DNA from 2 places in the Mycobacterium sp. Dal123C01 genome. Region 1 is predicted to be linked to the other one. Evidence: predicted binding sites of a transcription regulator. Region 1 holds the regulator's gene; the other holds the start of a gene.

Region 1 (3,414 bases):
GTCGATACCTTGCGATGCGCACGAAGCGCCTCGATCTCGCGTTCGAAATCGTCGGCTGAAGAAAAGGATCGGTACACCGAGGCGAAGCGCAGGTAAGCCACTTCGTCCAGGTCGCGCAACGGGCCGAGGATCGCCAGGCCGACCTCGTGACTGGGAACTTCCGGTGAGCCCGCGGCACGCACGGTGTCTTCGACCTGCTGGGCCAGCAGATTCAGCGCATCCTCGTCCACCTGACGGCCCTGGCACGCGCGGCGGACTCCTTTGATGACCTTTTCACGGCTGAACGGCTCGGTGACGCCGCTGCGCTTGACCACGGCCAGAACCGCGGTTTCTACCGTGCTGAACCGCCGTCCGCACTCCGGACATGAGCGGCGCCGCCGAATGGCTTGGCCTTCATCGGTTTCCCGCGAGTCGATCACCCGCGAATCGGGATGACGGCAGAACGGACAATGCATGACCGCTCCTTCGCTGTGCCGGCATCTCGCAGAACACTCCGAGCGTACCTGTGCGCTCCCCCACCGGGCCAATGCAACCGCGACCCGTCTGCGCGCATCGAAACGAGAACTGAAGAGCCCTGGCGTAGAGCGGCTTTCGCGATGGACCGTGGCGGCGTCAGCCGACCGGCGCGATCAGGGTCTGGCCCGCGGCCAGCATCGGCGAGTGCAGATTGTTGAGTTCGCGGATCCGGTCGGCGACCTGGCGGGCCGGCGCCTCCGGCGCCACCCGGTGTGCCACGTCCTGCAGGGACTCACCCGGCTCGACCTGCACGACCGAAAGCCTGTCCGGCACGGGCGCGGCCGAACTGCTGGAGTCACCGTTGGCTATCTGCCCCAGATTCGCGACCAGGCCGAGCCAGAGCGTGATGATCCCGGCCATCAGGGCCAGACCGACCGTCGTCCCCAGCGTGACCGGACGCCGACGATGCGGAGTGACCGACCTCGCGACGCCGGCACTGCGGTAGCGCATCGGCGCACCGCTGGGGCGTACCTGCCCGGGCCGGCGGGATCGCAGCTCGCGTTCCAGGTCGTAGCGAGGCCGTGCGACCAGCCCGTCGCTCGAGCGCCGCATGCTGCTGGTGCGGGGCGAGACTGTGTGCATGAGCGTCATGTGCGTTCCTCCGGTCGACTAAATCCTCGCTCGTGTGTTCGACACTATCGCTCGTGTGTTCGAAATCCGAACATTTGAGCGAAGCGTGTCGCACGAACAAAACGCTAGACCACGCCACCGACAACCTCCGTCGGTCGCTACCACTGCCATGCAGCACATGTACCCGGTCTTTTCGAGAGTTACACCATTGTGATTCGCCAAGTGCCGCGGATCACTTTCCGGTAACTGCCGAAACCCGACACGCTAGTCGAACACATGTTTGATTCTTGCGCGTCAGGCGGCTACATTCAGTGCCATGAGCGACAGCAACGACACCTTCGCCACCGGCACTGAAGCCCGGTTGCATTCCGTGGATTCATCGCTTACCCAGCGGCAACGCACCATCTTGAAGGTCATTCGCGAGTCGGTGTCCACCCGCGGATACCCGCCGAGCATCAGGGAGATCGGCGACGCCGTCGGCCTGACGTCGACATCCTCAGTCGCTCACCAGCTGCGCACCCTCGAGCGCAAGGGGTTCCTCCGTCGCGACCCGAACCGCCCCAGGGCCGTCGATGTCCGCAGCGCCGAGGACGTCGCAGCGGCGAACGCGCCGGTTACCGATGTCGCCGGCTCCGACGCCTTGCCGGAACCCACATATGTTCCTGTGCTCGGGCGCATCGCGGCCGGTGGACCGATCCTTGCCGAAGAAGCGGTCGAAGACATCTTCCCGCTGCCCCGCGAGTTGGTCGGCGAGGGCACGCTCTTTCTGCTCAAAGTGGTCGGCGAATCGATGATCGAGGCCGCGATCTGCGACGGGGACTGGGTTGTGGTGCGGCAGCAGAACGTCGCCGACAACGGAGACATCGTCGCCGCCATGCTCGACGGGGAGGCCACCGTCAAGACGTTCAAGCGCGCCGGCGGTCAGGTGTGGCTGATGCCGCACAACCCGGCATTCGATCCCATCCCCGGCAACGAGGCGACGGTGCTCGGCAAAGTCGTCACGGTGATCCGCAAGGTATAGACGCCGGACCGCAACGCCGGAAAGTCCGGCGGCTAGTCGGCCTTGATGAAGCCGTTGACCAGCGCGGCTTCCTCGCTGGAGAACCAGACTTCGGCGAGCGTGTCGTGGTAGAGGTCGCTGTCCGGGGTGTAATACAGGCCGAAGCGAGGGCTCGCCTTGATGGGATAGCCGTCGGGCATCTGGTAGGGGTCGTCCAAAGGCAGGTGAATCGTCGGACGCCCGGCCTGCCCAAGTGCCCCGGTGGCCACTGTCGGCGCGAAGTCCGACTCGTCGTCGGCATCTGCCGCTGCATGCCGCCCACCCTTGGGCGCGGCGCCGACCGCGGCCACGAGGCCGGATGCGGCTCCACCCCCGGCCGCAGCACCGCCGGCGGCAGCAAAATCCGGAGACGTATGCGGCACCGCGACATCGGGATACGCGGCATCCGCCGCCTGCGGCGTTTCGACGGGATAGGCGGCATCGGGATGGGCGGCGTCCGGTGGGGCGTGCGGCACGGCAACGTCGGGATAGGCCGCCTCCTCATGCTCAGCACCCGGATAGCTCGCCTCCGGATAAGCCGCGTCCTCGTCAGCGACATCCAAGTAGCCGTCCTCGGCGCCCTCTGGGTAGGCGGCTTCCGGGCCGGCCGCATCGAGGTAGTCGGCGTCCGCGACCACATCCGGATAAGCCGGCACCTCGGCGGCTTCCGGGTGGGCGGCTGCCGGGAGCTCGTCGTCATAGCCGGCCTCGAACAGATCATCCGCCGAGACCAGGGGAATGGAGTCGGTGTCGACGGTGTCGGGATCATCCTCGTCGACCCCCAGCTGATCCCACTCCTCCTCGGACTCGGGCAGGGCTTCGTCGCCATATCCGGCATCGTCGGCCAGTTCGGCCGTTTCGGGTCCGTGCGGCCACCTGACGCGCGGCGGGTCATCGGCGTCCTCGTGTTCCGGTGAGTGCACGTCGCCGTACGACAAGTGCTCGGTCGTGGCGTCGGCGTAATCGGGCCCCCAATGCGGCTCACCCGAGTCGTCGTAACCGCCGACGTCGACGTCGCGGTCAAGGTCGTAGGGCGCGGTGTTGCGGCCAGCGCGGCGGCGGCGCCACCGCAAGGCCACGAACACCACCAGCAGGACCAAGATGACCAGCGGAATGAGAGCTAACAGGTACCACCAATGCCAGGAGAGCCACCCCTTGGCGTGCGGAGACGATGCCGTGGCGCTCGGCTGGTTCTGGCCCGACACCTGCAAGCCGGACAACAAGGGCGCCAGGTTGGCCGGGTCGGTGGAGAAGGTGTTCTTGGCGCGGTTCCACGAGATCTTGCCGCC
Region 2 (3,414 bases), 1.1 Mb from region 1:
GCTGCATCAGCTGCTCCTGGAAAAGCGGCACTCCCAGCGTCTTTCGCAATGCCGGTTCCATGGACGGGTGATCGTAGACGACCGGGTCGATGCCGTTGCGCCGCCGGATGTAAGGGTGCACCGACCCGCCCTGGATGGGCCCGGGGCGAATCAGCGCGACCTCGACCACCAGGTCGTAGAACACCCGCGGCCGCAGCCGGGGCAACGTCGCCATCTGCGCACGCGACTCCACCTGGAACACCCCGACGGAATCGGCGCGCGAAAGCATCTCGTACACCGCGGGTTCGGAGAGGTCCAGCCTGGCCAGATCGACCTCGATGCCCTTGTGCTCGGCCAGCAGGTCTTTCGCGTAATGCAGCGCCGAAAGCATGCCCAGCCCCAATAGGTCGAACTTCACCAAACCGATGGCCGCGCAGTCGTCTTTGTCCCATTGCAGGACGCTGCGATTCTCCATCCGCGCCCATTCCACCGGACACACGTCGGCGATCGGGCGATCGCAGATCACCATGCCGCCGGAATGAATGCCCATATGTCGCGGCAGATTCCGGATCTGGGTGGCCAGGTCGATCACCTGTTCGGGAATCCCGTCCAAGTCCGGCGAGTCGGCTAAACCGTTCCAGTGACCGATCTGCTTGCTCCACGCATCCTGCTGGCCCTGCGAGAAGCCCAGGGCCCGGGCCATGTCGCGCACCGCGATTCGCCCGCGGTAGGTGATGACGTTGGCGACCTGGGCGGCGTAGTCGCGGCCGTACTTGTCGTAGACGTACTGGATGACCTTTTCGCGCTGATCCGACTCGATGTCCATGTCGATGTCGGGCGGCCCGTCGCGGGCGGGCGACAAGAACCGCTCGAACAACAGCTCGTTGCCCACCGGATCGACCGCGGTGACACCCAGGGCGTAGCAGACCGCGGAGTTGGCCGCCGATCCCCTGCCCTGGCACAGGATGTTGTTCTGACGGCAAAACCGGGCGATATCGTGCACCACCAGGAAGTAGCCCGGAAATGTCAGTTGGGAAATGACTTTCAGCTCGTGCTCGATCTGGGCGTACGCTCGCGGCGCGCCCTCGGCCGGCCCGTAGCGGTCGCGCGCTCCCACCATCACCAACTGCCGTAACCAGCTGTCCTCGGTGTGGCCGCCGGGCACGTCGAACGGCGGCAGCTGCGGCGCGATGAGCGCCAGCCCGAACGCACACTGCTCGCCGAGCTCGGCGGCGGCAGTCACCGCCTCGGGCCGCTGCGCGAACAGCCGGGCCATCTCCTCGCCGGACCGCAGGTGCGAACCACCCAGCGGGGCCAGCCATCCGGCGGCCGAATCCAGCGACTGCCGGGCCCGGATGGCGCCCATCGCCATGGCCAGCCTCCTGCGCGACGGATGGGCGAAATGCGCTCCGGTGGTGGCGACGACGCCGACCCCGAAGCGCGGCGCCAGGGCGGCCAACGTCGCGTTGCGTTCGTCGTCGAGGGGCTGGCCGTGGTGAGTCAACTCGATGCTGACCCGCCCCGCCCCGAAGCGGTCCACCAGATCGGCCAGCGCCCGCTGTGCGGCATCACGTCCGCCATCGGAAAGGGCTTGGCGTACATGCCCTTTGCGGCATCCCGTCAGGATGTGCCAATGCCCGTCGGCGGCTTCGGTCAGCGTGTCGATGTCGAAGCGCAGCTTGCCTTTCTCGCCGCCGGCCAGATGCGCGGCGGCCAGCTGCCGCGACAGCCGCCGGTAGCCTTCCGGGCCGCGGGCCAGCACCAGCAGGTGCGGGCCGGGTGGGTCCGGCTTCTCGGTACGAGCCCCCGAAACCGACGAGGCGCCCAGCGACAGCTCGGCGCCGAACACGGTACGCACGTCGAGTTCGGCCGCCGCTTCGGCGAACCGCACCGCCCCGTACAGACCGTTGTGGTCGGTCAGTGCCAGTGCGCGCAGACCCAGCCGGGCGGCCTCCTCGACCATTTCCTCGGGTGTGCTGGCCCCGTCCAGGAAGCTGTACGCCGAATGCGCGTGCAGCTCGGCGTACGAAACAGAAGGAGCGACGGACGAGCGGACGCTCCCGGCTTGTCGCGGCGGTGTGTACGCCCCGCGTTTGTGCGACAGTGGGCCGTCTTCCGCCGGACCGGCTGGGGTGGGCTCGCCGGCATGGCGCGGCTTGCCGTCGAGCACCCGCTCCATTTCCGCCCAACTCGGCGGCCCATTAAACCAACCCATACCAACCCACGTTCCACAGTCTATCGAATGTATGTTCGATTTCGCGCTGGGGTGTGAAAGAGGTTGTTAAACGGGTCTTCAACTTCTAAACACGTTCTTAACGGTCCTGACCTTCCGCGATGGTGCGCTACGACGGATACTGGTACGGGGCAACGACGGGCGGGAATTCATATGGGACAGCTGACAACGGCACTGGACACGGGCTTCCACACCGCGGCCGACCCCGATCGGCAGGCCAGCATGGCGACCGCCGCGGTCGCCATCGTCGCCGGCGCCGTGCCCAGCCTGGAACTCCTCAAAGCCCTTCTGGCAGAACGAATTCAGTCGATACCGCGGTGCACTCAGGTGCTGCGGACACACCCGTTCAACGGCGCCCAGCAATGGATCGACGATCCGAAATTCGACCTCACCCATCACCTGCGCCGGATCGCGGTTCCCCGCCCGGGCGATGAAGCCGACCTCACGCGGGCGATCGCCTACGCCCTGGAACGCCCCCTCGAATTGGACCGCCCGCTGTGGGAGTGCTGGGTCATCGAGGGCCTGACAGGCAAATGGGCGATCTTGATGAAGGTCCATCACTACCTCGCCGACGCCATCCCCGCTGCCCACCTCCTCACCAGGCTCTGCGATGACGCCGACAGCGAGATGTTCGCCAATCACATTGAGCCCAAGCATGATCCGGTGCCAGCCAAGAAGCCCGGCTGGGCCGACGCGCTCTGGCGAGCTTCAGCTGTCGCCGGCGCCGTCTCCAACACCCTGGCCGAGACCATCTGGTCGGCGGCACGGGCGTCGTCAACCGGCCCGGTGGTCACCATGCGGCGCTACAGCACGGTGCGCGTTCCCCTGGCCGCCGTCGACGCCGTGTGCGGCAAGTTCCGGGTGACCACCAACGACGTCGCGCTTGCTGCCATCACCGAGGGCTTTCGCGCTGTTCTGCTGCACCGCGGCGAACAACCCCGCGCGGGCTCGCTGCGCACCCTGGAGAAGGCCGACGACATCTCGGGGAAGCTGCCTTATCTGCCCGTCGAGCACGACGATTCGGTGCAGCGGCTGCGGATCGTGCACAGCAGCTTGAACCGGCCCAACCCGGGTCAACAGAACCCAGGCGCGAGCATCGTGGATCTGGCGACCAACTCCATGCCATTCGTGTTGTGCGCCAAAGCGATTCAACTGGTACGGAGCCGGCTTCCGCAACCGGGCATCGTGACTCTGGCCACCAA

Evidence for each region. Region 1 encodes LexA, which represses DNA repair genes until DNA is damaged. Its sites were predicted from a motif close to CGAACANNTGTTCG; they were not measured.
Region 2: the regulator LexA is predicted to act here: its motif matches at 2,219-2,232, upstream of ACTXG5_RS00655 (error-prone DNA polymerase).

What each region holds. Positions count from the first base shown of each region.
Region 1 is NZ_CP199580.1:4,956,083-4,959,496, forward strand. Features, by position in the region: gene nrdR (transcriptional regulator NrdR) at 1-455, opposite strand, end outside; gene ACTXG5_RS23260 (LysM peptidoglycan-binding domain-containing protein) at 613-1,107, opposite strand; gene lexA (transcriptional repressor LexA) at 1,403-2,107, shown strand; gene ACTXG5_RS23270 (LGFP repeat-containing protein) at 2,140-3,414, opposite strand, start outside.
Region 2 is NZ_CP199580.1:147,816-151,229, forward strand. Features, by position in the region: gene ACTXG5_RS00655 (error-prone DNA polymerase) at 1-2,194, opposite strand, end outside; gene ACTXG5_RS00660 (wax ester/triacylglycerol synthase domain-containing protein) at 2,366-3,414, shown strand, end outside.